Regions from separate parts of the Erwinia psychrophila genome, predicted to be linked through region 2. Evidence: predicted binding sites of a transcription regulator. Region 2 holds the regulator's gene; the other holds the start of a gene.
The links. Region 2 encodes CRP, which controls carbon source genes, mostly activating them, when cyclic AMP is high. Its sites were predicted from a motif close to ATGTGANNNNNNTCACAT; they were not measured.

Region 1 (7,835 bases), on a different contig from region 2:
CAATTGCGATATCCTGTTCATCGATGCAGTAACCGGCAAATTGCCCAATCGGCTGTCCCTCAATTTCCTGCAAACGGAATAACGAAACGCTGACGTCACCCACGGCGCAGGCGCTGAGATCGCGCTCAAGCGTGGCACGGACTTCTCCCCAGTCGGCAAAACGGGTCTGGTTGAAGCTATTGAGGTAAAGCTTGAAGCTTTTCGACTCAATCAGGTTGAGGCTGCTGGCGTTAAGGGTCACTTCCCCTACGGCCACCTGCGGCAGGCCTTTTGCGTTCAGCCAGGAGAGCTCGTAAAGTGTCCAGATGTCGGCACCGTGAAAGGGAAGGCTGTCAGGATAGAGCCCCAGCGGTTCACGATTCATGCTCCGCGGTACCGCCTGGAGTAAAGAGGGATCGTAGCGATCGTGATATTCTGTTGGTTTCCCCAGAGTCAGGCCGTTTAACGCCTGGTGCGGATCCTGTAAAGACATCGTAATTACCTTATAACTTGTGCGTACGGGCAGCATCGCAAATAAATCCGTTCATTTACGGCTCAAGCCCGATGAAAAGGGAAGACGGGGAAGCCCCCGACCCCGGCAGACATAATAGCCTTAGTGTAACTCAGGCAGTAGAGAGTGAAAAAACAATGATTGAAGAAACCACCCTGGCGCTAACCGAATTTACCCGCCGCTACTGCGATCTGTGGGAGCGCGAATGCGGCCATCCACCGGCAAGCAGTGAACTGACCGGCGTGCCTTCTCCCTGCACTCAGCAAACCGTGCAGGATGAGATTTACTGGCTGCCTCAGCCCTTTACGCTGGCGAAAAACCTGGATGCGGTGGAACGGGCGCTGGAGCTACGTATTCAGCCATCGGTGGTGGCCTGGTATACGGCGCAGTTTGCCGGGGACATGTCTGCCCGCATCGACGGAAAATCTATTACCCTTTTACAGACCTGGAGCGAAGAAGATTTTTTACGCGTGCAGGAAAACCTGATTGGTCACCTGATAATGAAACGGCGGCTTAAGCATTCACCCACGCTGTTTGTGGCGACCACGGCTTCTGAGCTGGAAATTGTCTCCGTCTGCAACCTGAGCGGCGAAGTGTTTATTGAGCAGTTAGGCACGACGCAACGGACATTGCTGGCGCCTACGCTTGAGCTTTTTATTGAAAACCTGACCCCGGTACGCGATTTGTAAGAGAATGACGAAGTGTTATTGTGAGAGATCTCTTACATATCATGTGCGAGATCGCTTTTAAGCTGATGAATATAACGCATGCTGCTTCGCTGATAATGAGCGAAATCAACCAGTTGTTAATTATCTCAACCGCAAATATTGATCGCAGCCCGCTCATCCAGCGCTAGCCATATTGTTAACTTTTGATATTCGGGCACACTGTGCCATATCGGAAAGGATTCCGTGACTTATGGAATGAGTCAGGACACATCGGGAAGATGCTTCACGGAAAGGCTTCAGGACGAAGCGAGGATATCTCAGGAGTGAGATAAGGGACACCTTCAGGATGAAGAATGTGAGCTGCCAGTATAGGTAGCGTGCGGGGACGCAAAGGACAATCACCAGTGAAGGTGAATAAGTAGGGAATACACCAAGGACCTAGTTATCAGGGACGAGCAGGGAGCACAACCGTAGCGGGATGGCTGCAAACGAACCGGGAGCACTGTTTTTACAGTGCTCCCTTTTTTTCGTGCATACTTCTTACTGACCCGCATGCGAATGTTATGCTTGCGGCCTTTTATCATACTGAATGACAGGAGACCGCTGATGGAACATGAACAGCAGGTTCAGATCCACCTCACGGCGATAGTAGAAGAGTTACATGAGGCAGGCCTCTGGCAAACATGCGCGCCCACTACGCAGGCCTTTGAAAGCCAGGAGCCCTTTTGCATGGATACCATGACCCCGGAGCAGTGGCTGCAGTGGGTGTTCCTGCCGCGTATGCAGGCGCTGCTTGATGCCGGATCGCCGCTGCCCGAAAAGCTGGCCATTGCGCCTTATTATGAGGTCGCGCTGGAAGGTGCCCTGCCGGGACGCGCAAGATTACTGCATGCGCTTAATCAGCTTGATCAGCTGTTTGGTCATGATAACTGATGCTGGAGATTATTTATCAGGATGAATGGCTGGTCGCGGTGAACAAGCCAGCTGGCTGGCTGGTGCACCGCAGCTGGCTTGATCGCCATGAGAAAGTGTTTGTTATGCAAACGGTACGCGATCAGATCGGTCAGCATGTTTTTACCGTGCACCGTCTTGACCGGCCCACCTCGGGCGTCCTGTTGATGGGGCTCTCCAGCGAGGTGGGCCGCCTCCTTTCACAGCAGTTCGAACAGCATCAGCTGCAGAAGCGCTACCATGCCGTTGTGCGTGGCTGGCTTGAAGGAGAAGCAACGCTGGATTATCCGCTGACCGAAGAACTCGATAAAATTGCCGATAAGTTCAGCAATCCGGAAAAAGCGCCACAGCCCGCTGTCACGCACTGGCGCGCTATGGCGACCGCCGAGCTGCCTGTTCCGGTAAGCCGTTATGACACTTCGCGCTATACGCTTGTCGAACTGCTGCCTGAAACGGGGCGCAAGCATCAGCTGCGTCGCCATATGACGCATCTGCGCCATCCGATCATCGGGGACAGCGCGCATGGCGATCTGAAGCAAAACCGCAGCGCAGCGGCCAATTTCGGCATGCGGCGTCTGATGCTTCATGCCAGCGAACTCAGTCTGACGCACCCCGTCACCGGCGAACCCCTGCTGTTACGGGCTGGCCTGGATAACGTCTGGCAGGAGATGATGATGCAGTTCGGCTGGCAGGATTGTCTCCCTGAGGTTCCCAGGGTTGAGTTTCCTGCGGCAAGCCTTCAGGATAGTTCCCTGACGTAAGCCCAGGCTAATGGAGAAAAATATGGCTCAGGTAGGCATTTTTGTAGGGACGATGTACGGCAACTCGCTGCTGGTTGCTGAAGAAGCGGAGCCTTTACTGACTGATGAAGGTCACCAGGTAAAAATTTTTGAAGATCCTGGCCTCGACGACTGGCAGCGTTATGCTGATCACGTCGTGCTGATCGTGACCTCCACGACCGGGCAGGGGGAATTACCGGACAGCATCGCACCGCTCTATCGCGAGATGAAAGCGAAGCTGGGCCATCAGCCAGCCTTGCGCTACGGCCTTATTGCGCTGGGGGACAGCAGCTATGATGATTTCTGCGGCGGCGGCAAGAAATTTGACGCGCTGTTACAGGAGCATGGCGCCACGCGCGTGGGGGATGTGCTGATGATTGATGCTTCAGAGCATCCTGAACCAGAAGAGATTGCCTCACCCTGGGTAGAGACGTGGGCCAGGCAACTAGGCTGACCCGCTGAATGTGCCCCTGTCCAGACGACAGGGGCGTTGCCGTCAGGTTACCGGCGCCGGGTTAAATACGGCCAGCGAATTACGAATGCCCCAGCGATCGGACCAGGTTTCTTTGCGTCCGCTCGCAATATCCAGAATCAGCTCAAACAGCCGCCAGCCGACCTGCTCAATACTCTCTTCTCCCGTTGCAATGGTACCCGCGTTAATATCCATTAAATCGTGCCAGCGATCCGCCAGCGCGTTACGCGTTGCCATTTTGATAACCGGAATGGCCGCCAGCCCGTAGGGCGTTCCCCGCCCCGTGGTGAAAACCTGAAGCGTGATGCCTGAGGCCATCTGCTGGGTGCCGCAGACGAAATCGCTGGCCGGCGTGGCGGCGTAGATCAGACCCCGCCGGGTAGGGCGCTGTCCTGGAGAGAGCACTTCCGCGATAGCGCTGCGTCCCGATTTGGCAATGGAGCCCAGCGCTTTTTCCACTACGTTGGCCAGTCCGCCTTTTTTGTTGCCCGGAGAAGGGTTGGCGCTGCGATCGGTTTTCCCCATATTGAGATAGTCATCGTACCAGGCCATCTCCTCCAGCAGACGTTTACCCACTTCTTCATCCGCCACTCTTGGCGTTAACAGATGCACCGCGTCGCGGACTTCAGTCACTTCAGAAAACATCACCGTCGCGCCGCAGCGCACCAGCAGATCGGAGGCGAAGCCAACGGCCGGATTGGCGGTCACGCCGGAAAACGCATCGCTACCGCCACACTGCATGCCTACCACCAGCTCCGAGGCCGGAACCGTCTCGCGCTGGCGCTGATTAAGCCGCTGAAGGTGGCGCTCGGCGACCTGCAAGATATCGTCAACCATCGATTCAAAACCAACGTGCTTTTCATCCTGCAACCTGACCACATCTTCCTCACCCAGCGAGATCGCCTGAACGTCCGGCGTGCCCTCCAGCAGCCGCTCGGGCTGGAGTTTTTCGCAGCCGAGACCGACAACCATCACCTCTCCGCCAAAGTTAGGGTTCAGGGCCAGATTATGGATGGTGCGGATCGGTATCACCGCCGCCGGGGCGTTAATCGCCACGCCGCAGCCGTACAGATGGTTTAGCGCCACTACGCCGTCCACGTTGGGATAGTTAGGCAGCAGCTGACGCTCAATAATATTGACCACATAATCGACCACGCCCGCGACGCAGTGGACGCTGGTGGTGATTGCCAGCAGATTGCGGGTGCCCACGCTGCCGTCAGCGTTGCGATACCCCTCAAAGGTATAGCCTTCCAGCGGCGGTAAGGCAGGTGGAACGGCATTGGCCAGCGGCAGGCTGGCGAGCGCCGGCGCTTCGGGTAGGACCACCAGGGATTCATCGATCCAGCTGCCGCGAGGAATATCCCGCAGGGCGTAGCCGATTACCTCGCCGTAACGAACAATATTTCCGCCCTGAGCTATTTCGCTCAGCGCAACTTTATGTCCCTGGGGAATATGTTCTTTTAAGATTAATCCGCATGGAAATTCAGTGCCCGCTTTCAGGCCATTATTATTTACCACAATGGCAACGTTATCGTTTTCGTGCACTTTTATATAAAGAGGCCGATCGTTTAAGGGAATGTTCATTGCTCAACACGTCCTGAATCAAATAGTAGTAAAGGAGAGTTCTCTCTTCCGAACGAAGGTGCATCCTTTTTTAATCATTTCTGACGCCAGTCGCTATTCTGCTGGGAACCAGTATAGAAGCGGGCCAGGGGAAACACATTATGCATATGTCCGACATCATGGCGCAGATCACGCCAGCTTTTCAGGCATAAGAACAGATATCAGTGAGAGGGCTCACAAAGATAAGGTCATTTGCAGCGGAGTGTGACTGAGGCCTCATAACGCCAACGAAGCGTGAGCCAGCCCGCAGGAGATTGTGCAAGCGCCACAGAAAAAGCGAATATTAAATCATTATGTAGGGCATTTACCCGATGTGTTCCGGTTGCACGGTTCCTATACTTTTTAGCGAACAGGACGATGAGCTATTTAAATTGGCGTACGACTATTCTGCTAAATAATCGCTATGTTAAACCTAACATCATTCTGATACCCAACGCGATGTGTATGCCGTCCAGAGTGAGTTTGCCTGACCGCTATATTTCAGGAGTGCACCATGAATTCAGTCAGTAGCACAGCAGGCACCGTGCAAAAAAGAACTAATGCCCGCTATTGGATAGTAGTGATGCTGTTTATCGTTACCTCCTTTAACTATGGTGACCGCGCGACTATCGCTATCGCCGGTTCCGCAATGTCCAAAGACATCGGCCTCGATCCTGTCGGGCTTGGCTATATCTTCTCCGCCTTCTCATGGGCGTACGTGATTGGTCAGATCCCTGGCGGCTGGCTGCTGGACCGCTTCGGCTCCAAACGCGTCTACTTCTGGAGTATTTTCCTCTGGTCGCTGTTTACGCTGCTGCAGGGATTTGTCGATCTGTTTAGCGGCTTCACCATCATTGCTGCGCTGTTCCTGCTGCGATTTATGGTGGGGCTTGCCGAAGCGCCTTCCTTCCCCGGTAACAGCCGCATCGTTGCCGCCTGGTTCCCCGCTCAGGAGCGCGGCACCGCTGTTGCCATCTTCAACTCCGCGCAGTACTTCGCCACGGTTATCTTTGCACCAATCATGGGCTGGCTGACTTCCGAAGTGGGCTGGGCACACGTGTTCTGGTTCATGGGCGGGCTGGGCATCATCATCAGCTTTATCTGGCTGAAGGTGATTCACGATCCGAACGATCATCCGGGCGTGAACAAAGCCGAGCTGGAGTATATGGAGCAGGGCGGGGCGTTGATCAATATGGATCAGCGTAAAACCGACGAGCGCAAAGTTCCCTGGAGCGTCAAGCTTAACCAGATTAAACAGCTGGTCAGCTCGCGGATGATGATGGGGATCTATCTGGGGCAATACTGCATTAACGCCCTGACCTATTTCTTTATCACCTGGTTCCCGGTTTATCTGGTGCAGGACCGTGGGATGTCCATCCTTAAAGCGGGGATCATCGCTTCTGTTCCGGCGATTTGCGGGTTCATCGGCGGCGTGCTGGGCGGCGTTATCTCCGACTGGCTGATGCGCAAAACCGGTTCCCTGAATATCGCCCGTAAAACGCCGATTGTGCTGGGCATGATGCTGTCGATTTCGATGGTGGTCTGTAACTACGTTGAAACCGAGTGGCTGGTCGTGTTCTTTATGGCGCTGGCATTCTTCGGCAAGGGCGTGGGTGCGCTGGGCTGGGCGGTGATGGCCGATACGGCACCGAAAGAGATCAGCGGCCTGAGCGGCGGTCTGTTCAATATGTTCGGTAACGCTTCCGGCATCATCACGCCAATCGCTATCGGCTACATCATCGCCACCACGGGATCTTACAACGGCGCGCTGATTTACGTCGGTATCCATGCCTTTGTCGCCGTGCTGAGCTATCTGGTGCTGGTGCGTGACATCAAGCGTATCGAATTAAAACCTTATCAGGGTGCGTTATGAATACGCAAAGCAGCCCGGTCGTCACCGATATGAAGGTTATTCCGGTGGCAGGGCATGACAGCATGCTGCTGAATATCGGCGGCGCCCACGGTGCCTACTTCACCCGCAACATCGTGGTGCTGACCGACAGCGCCGGACATACCGGCGTTGGTGAAGCGCCGGGCGGAGAGACGATTTACCAGACGCTGGTGGAGGCTATTCCCCAGGTGAAAGGGAAAGAGGTGGCAAGAATGAACCGCCTGGTGCAGGAAGTGCACCTGGGCAATCAGTCCGCCGACTTCGACACCTTTGGTAAAGGCGCCTGGACTTTCGAGCTGCGCGTCAATGCGGTTGCCGCGCTGGAAGCGGCGCTGCTTGACCTGCTGGGTCAGTGCCTGAACGTGCCGGTTGCGGAACTGTTGGGGCCGGGCAAGCAGCGTGATGAAGTAACGGTGCTGGGCTATCTGTTTTATATCGGCGACCGTGAGCAAACTGATTTGCCTTATCTGCCCGGCGGGAAGGGAGGCCATGACTGGTATCACCTGCGCCACCAGAAAGCGATGGACAGCGACGCCGTGGTCAGGCTGGCCGAGGCCGCGCAGGATAAGTACGGCTTTAAAGATTTCAAGCTGAAGGGCGGCGTGCTGCCGGGCGAGCAGGAAATTGACGCGGTTAAAGCCATGAAAAAGCGGTTTCCGGAGGCGCGCATTACCGTTGATCCTAACGGCGCCTGGTATCTGGATGAGGCGATCGCGCTCTGTAAGGAGATGCAGGGCACGCTGACCTATGCTGAAGATCCCTGCGGCGCGGAACAGGGGTACTCGGGCCGTGAGGTGATGGCGGAGTTCCGACGCGCTACCGGGCTGCCGGTCGCCACCAATATGATCGCCACCAACTGGCGCGAGCTGAATCACGCCGTGATGCTCAATGCCGTGGATATCCCGCTGGCCGATCCGCACTTCTGGACGCTGAGCGGTGCGGTGCGGGTTGCTCAACTGTGCGACGAGTGGGGCCTTACCTG
Region 2 (7,835 bases):
ACACCACGTTCCACCGCGTCATTCCCGGCTTTATGGTGCAGGGCGGTGGGTTTACGCAGGATATGCAGCAGAAGCCGACCAACGCACCGATCAAAAACGAAGCGGACAACGGTCTGCTGAATAAGCGCGGTACGATTTCAATGGCCCGCACGGCGAATAAAGACAGCGCAACCAGCCAGTTTTTCATTAACGTTGCCGATAACGCTTTTCTCGATCACGGCCAGCGTGATTTCGGCTATGCCGTCTTTGGCAAAGTGGTTAAAGGCCAGGACGTGGTTGATAAAATTTCTCAGGCTCAGTCCCACAATGTGGGGCCATATCAGAACGTTCCCGTAAAGCCTGTTGTGATCCTATCCGCAAAAGTGCTGCCATAACCTCCCTGCGGGTGATTGCTGCTTATAATTAGGGCAGCAATCACCCGTTAACGGAGGCCGCATGGCTAAAAAGCCCACCGAAAAGCAGAAAACCACGCTCTGGCAGCAGCGCCGCGAGGCCAACTTTCTCGCCAGTTTTGAACTGAGCGGCATCCAGCTTGAACTGGGCGCGGCCCAGCCGGGTTTTCCCTGGCTCAAACATCTTCATCGCGAACTTTTCCATGGGCTGCTTGAGGACGCAGGTGAACTGCGTCAGGTCGATGTTTTGCTTAATGAAACTCCCTGCTGTCATTTCGAATATATCGAAAAAGAGGGCAATGCGCTGATGCGCTCGCTGGAGGAGGAGAACGGCCTGGCCGATCTGCCTGCCGACAAACTTGCTGCCCGACTCGCCTGGTATTACTGCGAACTGACCGTGCTTCATCCTTTTCTCCGGGGCAACGGGCGTACGCTGCGGCTCTTCTTTGAGCAGCTGGTCCTGCATGCGGGCTACGATATCCAGTGGCGGCGTACCGACAGTGAAAGCTGGCAGACCGCGAATCAGGCGAGCTGGGAGGGCGATCTTGCGCTCCTGACCGCTGAGTTCAGCAAAGTGATAAGCGAACGCAGTGAAAATGCGTAGAATAGCGGCGTTTACACTCTTCCCGGAACGCCGATGCTGCTGCTTATTGATAATTACGACTCTTTTACCTGGAACCTCTATCAGTACTTTTGCGAACTGGGTGCCGAGGTTTGCGTGCAGCGTAACGATGAGATTACCCTCGATCGGATAGCCGCCCTTCAGCCAGACCAGCTGGTCATCTCCCCCGGCCCCTGTACGCCAGACGACGCGGGGATTTCACTGGCTGCCATACGTCATTTTGCGGGCAAGCTGCCGGTTCTGGGCGTCTGCCTGGGGCATCAGGCGATTGCCCAGGCGTTTGGCGGGAAAATCATACGCGCCCGGGAAGTGATGCACGGCAAAACTTCCGCCATTGAGCACAATGATGGCGGCGTTTTCGCCGGGCTCAGTCATCCGCTGACCGTCACCCGCTATCATTCTCTGATCGTAGAATCCGGCTCGCTGCCCGCCGGTTTTGACGTCACCGCCTGGACGCTGCGTGACGGTCAGCCTGATGAGATCATGGGCCTTCGCCACCGCCATCTGCCGCTTGAAGGCGTACAGTTTCATCCCGAAAGTATCCTCAGTGAACAGGGACACCAGCTGCTGAAAAACTTCCTCGCGCGGTAATTCGTTTGCCTTTGAGTGATTTTTTATGCATATTTTATGATTATAATTTCACATTACGTGACATAAAACAGGATGGGGTGGAGAATGGCAGCGGAAAAATTAGCGGTGACGCGGGCGACATTTGATGAGGTGATTTTGCCTGTTTTTGCTCCCGCGAGCTTTGTACCGGTGAAAGGGAAAGGCAGCCGCGTATGGGACCAGCAGGGTAAAGAATATATCGATTTCTCCGGCGGCATCGCGGTGACTGCGCTGGGACATTGCCATCCGGCGCTGGTAGAAGCGCTGAAAACGCAGGGCGAGACGTTGTGGCACACCAGTAACGTTTTCACTAACGAGCCGGCGCTGCGCCTTGCCAGTAAGCTGACCGCCGCCACCTTCGCCGATCGCGTCTTTTTTGCCAACTCCGGCGCGGAAGCGAACGAAGCCGCCTTCAAGCTGGCGCGTTATTACGCCTCGCAGCGTCACTCCCCCTATAAAAGCAAGATTATCGCCTTCCATAACGCTTTTCATGGACGCACGTTGTTTACCGTATCCGTAGGCGGTCAGCCGAAATATTCCGATGGCTTCGGGCCGAAACCTGCCGATATCGTCCACGTGCCTTTTAACGATCTGGCGGCAGTTAAAGCGGTTATTGACGATCACACCTGCGCGATTGTGGTTGAACCTATTCAGGGTGAAGGCGGCGTGATGCCTGCCACGCAGGCGTTTATGCAGGGGCTGCGTCAGCTGTGCGACGAACATCAGGCGCTGCTGGTCCTGGATGAAGTCCAGAGCGGCATGGGCCGCAGCGGCAAGCTGTTTGCCTGTGAGCACTACGGCGTGACGCCCGATATCCTGACCACGGCGAAGGCGATGGGCGGCGGCTTCCCGGTAAGCGCCATGCTGACCACCCATGAGATCGCCTCCGCTATGGCGCCAGGCGTCCACGGCACCACCTACGGCGGCAACCCGCTGGCCTGTGCCGTGGCCGAGGCGGCGCTGGATATTATCAATACCGATGAGGTCCTCAGCGGCGTGGAAACCCGGCGTGAACAGTTTGTCTCGGCGCTGAAGGCGATAGATGCGAAGTGGGATCTGTTCAGCGAAATCCGGGGCAAGGGCTTACTGATTGGTGCTGCGCTCAAACCGCAACACGCCGGAAAAGCCCGGGACATACTGAATGCGGCTGCGGACGAAGGGGTAATGATCCTCACTGCCGGCACCGACGTTATCCGCTTTGCGCCTTCGCTGGTGATTGAACCGACAGATATTGAAGAGGGCATGGCCCGTTTCGCGGCGGCTGTCGGTAAAATTTTCGCCTGAACCAGAGGGGGAGGGATATTTCCTTCCCCCGTTCTGCTCCAGAAAATTCGCATCTCCTCTTTGCCATCACGCTCCGGATGCTTTTCTTAACTTTCTCGACAGCCAGTTCCCATGGTGTGGCCGGGTGATCCATGCCAGGGAAGAGATGGTGTGCATCGCGCTGAGGTGATCCAGTATCCGCTTGATATGCCGCTCCATGATCGTTACGGGGCCCTGACTGAACTCCCCCTGCGATTCCAGCACGTTACTTTCCGAGCCCGGGCCGTCATATTCCAGCCGCTGCTGGCAGCGCTGTAAGGCAATTTCACACGACTGAAGATAGCGCTCCGCCAGCGACGGCGTCAGCATCGTATGCTCGCGGGCCAGGATCGTCATTGCGTTGATGTGTTCAACAATAAACTGACCGTGCGTTACCCACAGCTTCATATCGGCAAGATAGCTGGGATCGAAACCTGGCTCCTGCATCGCCTGGTTCAGCGAGTTAAACAGCGCGTTATGCGCCTGGTTGGCCCGCATCCGCTGGTAAGCCAGCTTTTCGGGGTTCTGCTTGCTGCCCAGCAGCAGCTGCAACGCTTCCTGCCAGACTTCCAGCGCGTCATGCGCATTTTGCCGCAGCAGACCGCTCTGCCACTGCGGCCAGAGCCAGATCATCCCGGCGAAGGCGATCAGGCAGCCCATCAGCGTATCCAGCAGGCGCGGCAGCAGGAAGTCTGCGCCGTTAAGCGAAAGCAGCTGGAGCGAGTAAACGGCCGTAACCGTAAAACCGATCGTCGCCAGACCATAGTACTTACGGATAAACAGGTAGCTCACCAGGGTAATAATCAGCATCACCAGCAGCACTATCGGCTCCGGCACCTGAAGACGTAGCGTCAGTGCGGCGACGATCAGTCCCGCAAGCGTGCCCAGCGCACGGTGCTGGATGCGGACGCGTGTCGCGCTGTAACCGTTCTGACTGACAAACATGATCGTCATCAGTATCCAGTAAGGTTTTGGCAGATGAAAAAAGAGGGCCAGCGAGCTGGCGAACGTGAGCATGACGGCAAAACGCCCGGCGGTACGAAGCGCCGCCGAGCGCAGCGAGAGGTAGCTTTTAATGGCGGGCAGCAGCGGCAGGCGGCGCTGGCGGTCGGCCATCAGGTCCCGTTTATAAAGGGGGCGCTGGTGGCGCAGCAGGCGGCTTATCCGGCTGAAATGATAGGAGCAGAAATGGCCAACGGGATTATCAGGATGCTGTCTGGCGATCTTTTCCAGCGCGTGCAGCTGCTTGTCCATTGAAAAGCGCCCGGGCAGCTTATGATAGAGGATGTCATCGGCAAGTTCGCGTAGCCGGGCCGCAATCGTCCGGGCGTTCCAGCGGATCACCGCCTCAGCGTGGCTCTGTTCAACCAGCTTCTGCACTTCTTCAGGCTGGTGCAGGCTGACCGCAATGTGCTCCTGTAAATCGAGAGCGACCTGAAATGCGCGGGTCAGGCGCTGATGATGATTATCCCGGCCGGCGGCCAGCATATGCATCTGCTGGTAGCAGGTGGTGATCAGATCGACCGCTTTTTGCTGGCGTGCCAGCAGGGGCGGGAGCGCTTTTTCAGGATCGGTCAGCTGCGTCAGCATGCTGTATTTTGCTTCGCAGTAGTCAGCGAGTTCGCGATAAAGCAGGCTGAGCGTCTCACGCATTGGCTGCTCTTTCCACAGCCAGAGCCAGAACCAGTTAAATACGCCGTACCAGATGGTGCCCAGAATATAGAGCATCGGTGGCACCCAGATCGCCATCCGCCCGGCCAGGCTGAGCGTAAAAATGGCGGCGATCAGTGACGCCGGCAGCAGCCTGCCGTGCAGCGGGCTGATCTCTCCGGTAACCCCTAGCAGCAGGGCCATCACAAAAAGCGTGGCCGGTAAGGGAACCTGGTGATTGCCAAGATACTGGATAAGGAAGCTGCTGAAGGCAAACAGGGTGCCGCCAACGATCAGGCGTTTGAAAAAACGTTTATGGGGCGTATCGAGACCGGCGATATTGCAACAGGCAGGCACTAACGAAAAGAGCAGTCCTTTTTGCAAATCACCCAATAGCCATCCGATAGCGACCGGGAGACAAAGCACCAGCGTTTGACGCAGTGCATAGTTAACTTCGGGGTGATAGATCAGTCGGCGCCACATCCTTCCGTACCAGTGAGAAAGGCGCAACGGCGAAGTTGCGCCATGGATTGGGGCTGGTTAACGGGTACCGTAGACGACGATGGTCTTGCCGTGTGCGGAGATCAGGTTCTGATCTTCCAGCATTTTCAGGATCCGGCCAACCGTTTCGCGTGAGCAGCCAACAATCTGACCAATCTCCTGACGGGTGATTTTGATTTGCATTCCGTCTGGGTGGGTCATCGCATCCGGCTGCTTGGCCAGATTCAGAAGGGTTTGCGCGATGCGACCTGTCACATCGAGGAAAGCTAAATTGCCCACTTTCTCGGAGGTGACCTGGAGGCGACGTGCCATCTGTGAAGAGAGACGCATCAGGATGTCAGGGTTAACCTGAATCAGCTGACGAAACTTTTTATAAGAAATTTCAGCCACTTCGCAGGCGGATTTAGCGCGTACCCACGCGCTGCGCTCCTGACCTTCTTCAAACAGGCCAAGCTCACCAATAAAATCACCCTGGTTGAGGTAAGAGAGGATCATCTCTTTGCCTTCTTCATCCTTAATCAGCACCGCTACCGCGCCCTTGACGATATAGTAGAGGGTTTCCGCTTTTTCACCCTGGTGAATCAGCGTGCTTTTGGATGGATACTTATGAATATGGCAATGTGACAGGAACCATTCAAGTGTCGGGTCTGTTTGCGGTTTGCCGAGAACCATTCGCTGTTATCCTCTGTTGTCATCGTGCCTAAACACAGGGGGCAGAGTTCCCTGTCAGGCGTTGAAAAAGTCAAGCGTTCCCTTTCAGGGAATTTATCCTGACCCCGGTTCAGGGCCTGGCTCGTTATGGTGTTCCGTTTCGCCACGTATGTAGAGTACTGGCGAAGATATTACAGCTTTGTTTGTAACACAGCTTTGAATGAGTGTCTTCTGTTGTCTCGCTTCAGCATAGCGGGAAATCTGCGGCGTTGCCGTTTTTGTCGCTAAAGCGTAATCTGACGTTAACTGAATGAATTAGAGGAGTTTGTTATGGAAGCTCGTGTTAAATGGGTAGAGGGGCTGACCTTTTTGGGAGAATCCTCATCGGGCCATCAGGTGCTGATGGATGGCAATGCGGGCGATAAAGCCCCCAGCCCGATGGAAATGGTGCTGATGGCGGCCGGTAGCTGTAGCGCCATTGACGTGGTCTCTATTCTGCAAAAAGGGCGCCATGAGGTCACGGACTGTGAGGTTAAGCTCACCTCTGAACGCCGCGAAGAGGCCCCGCGTCTCTTTACCCATATCAATCTGCATTTTATCGTAACCGGTAAGGCGCTGGGCGACAAAGCAGTCTCCCGCGCGGTGGATCTCTCTGCCGAGAAGTACTGCTCTGTAGCGCTGATGCTGGGCAAAGGCGTGGAGATTACCCACAGCTATGAAGTTATCGCAGTATAGTCAGCCCCCGGCCCCGTGCGCGGGGCTTACTCAATCTTTTTCCCTTCTATCAGCCGTTTGACCAGCGGTCCCATAATCAGCTCCATCGCTAAGCCCATTTTCCCGCCGGGCACCACCAGCGTATTGATATGGGAGATAAACGAGCCCTGTAGCATCGACAGCAGGTAGGGGAAGTCGATATCTTCCAGCGCCTGGAAATGGATCACCACAAAGCTTTCATCCAGCGAAGGGATAGCCCGGGCCGCAAAGGGATTCGAGGTATCAACAGTAGGGACGCGCTGGAAATTAATATGGGTACGTGAGAACTGCGGCGTAATGAAGTTAATGTAGTCCTCCATCGATCGCACAACCGAGTCCATAACGGCTTCCCGCGAGTGCCCCCGTTCGCTGGTATCCCGGACCAGCTTCTGGATCCACTCCAGGTTAACGATGGGGACCACGCCCACCAGCAAATCCACATGCTGCGAGACGTTGTTATGCGGCGTAACCACGCCACCATGCAGACCCTCATAGAAGAGCACGTCCGTCGGCTCCGGCAGCGGCTGCCAGGGCGTAAAGGTTCCCGGCACCTGATTCCATGGCACGGCTTCATCATAGGTGTGCAGATATTTTCGTGACTGGCCGCTGCCGTTAAGGCCATATTCCACAAAGGTGTTTTCCAGCAGCGCGAAGTCATTTGCATCGGGGCCGAAATAGCTGATATGGCGACCCATATCGCGCGCTTTACGGATCGCCATATCCATCTCGGGGCGCGTAAATCGGTGAAAACTGTCCCCTTCCAGTTCGGCTGCGTGCAGTCCAAGCTGCTGAAATATTTTTCTGAAAGCGGTACTGGTTGTTGTGGTCCCCGCACCGCTTGAACCGGTAACGGCAATCACCGGATGTTTAGCTGACATGGCAGATAACTCCCTGAGAAAAGTCGCTTCGCATTGTTACCATGTTTCAGGCGTGGATGTCATCTCTGCCGCCTTCTGATGCTTAAAAAGCAACGCTCCGCCGCAATTTTGCTGCTTCAATCAGGACGTAAAAACGCGCAGACTGAAAAAAACTGTGCAGGAGAGTACGCTTTATGAATATGCCTTCTTCTCGCTGGTGGTGGGATCTCTCTACCCGTGAGTTCAGCGAGCTGGAAATGGACAAGGTTATCGCCATATTGCCGATTGGGGCCGTAGAGCAGCATGGCCCTCATCTGCCTGTCAGGGTGGATGCGGCGATCAATGCTGGCATCATCGCCCGTGCGGTGGAGATGATGCCTGAAAATCTGCCGGTCCTGATCCTTCCGGCTCTGCCCATCGGTAAGTCAGACGAGCACCTTAACTTCCCGGGCACCTTAACACTTCCTTATGATCTGCTGGGTAACGTCTGGTTTGAAG

Region 1: the regulator CRP is predicted to act here: its motif matches at 5,186-5,203, upstream of garD (galactarate dehydratase).

What each region holds. Positions count from the first base shown of each region.
Region 1 is NZ_JBCHVB010000007.1:131,783-139,617, reverse strand. It holds gene queF (NADPH-dependent 7-cyano-7-deazaguanine reductase QueF) at 1-472, opposite strand, end outside; gene syd (SecY-interacting protein) at 628-1,179, shown strand; gene AAH446_RS16455 (YqcC family protein) at 1,765-2,091, shown strand; gene truC (tRNA pseudouridine(65) synthase TruC) at 2,091-2,870, shown strand; gene AAH446_RS16445 (flavodoxin) at 2,893-3,342, shown strand; gene garD (galactarate dehydratase) at 3,385-4,944, opposite strand; gene AAH446_RS16435 (MFS transporter) at 5,477-6,835, shown strand; gene AAH446_RS16430 (enolase C-terminal domain-like protein) at 6,832-7,835, shown strand, end outside.
Region 2 is NZ_JBCHVB010000004.1:59,035-66,869, reverse strand. It holds gene ppiA (peptidylprolyl isomerase A) at 1-374, shown strand, start outside; gene AAH446_RS11455 (putative adenosine monophosphate-protein transferase Fic) at 436-996, shown strand; gene AAH446_RS11450 (aminodeoxychorismate synthase component II) at 1,030-1,605, shown strand; gene argD (bifunctional acetylornithine/succinyldiaminopimelate transaminase) at 1,690-2,907, shown strand; gene AAH446_RS11440 (YccS/YhfK family putative transporter) at 2,974-5,058, opposite strand; gene crp (cAMP-activated global transcriptional regulator CRP) at 5,116-5,748, opposite strand; gene AAH446_RS11430 (OsmC family protein) at 6,058-6,462, shown strand; gene AAH446_RS11425 (phosphoribulokinase) at 6,489-7,358, opposite strand; gene AAH446_RS11420 (creatininase family protein) at 7,532-7,835, shown strand, end outside.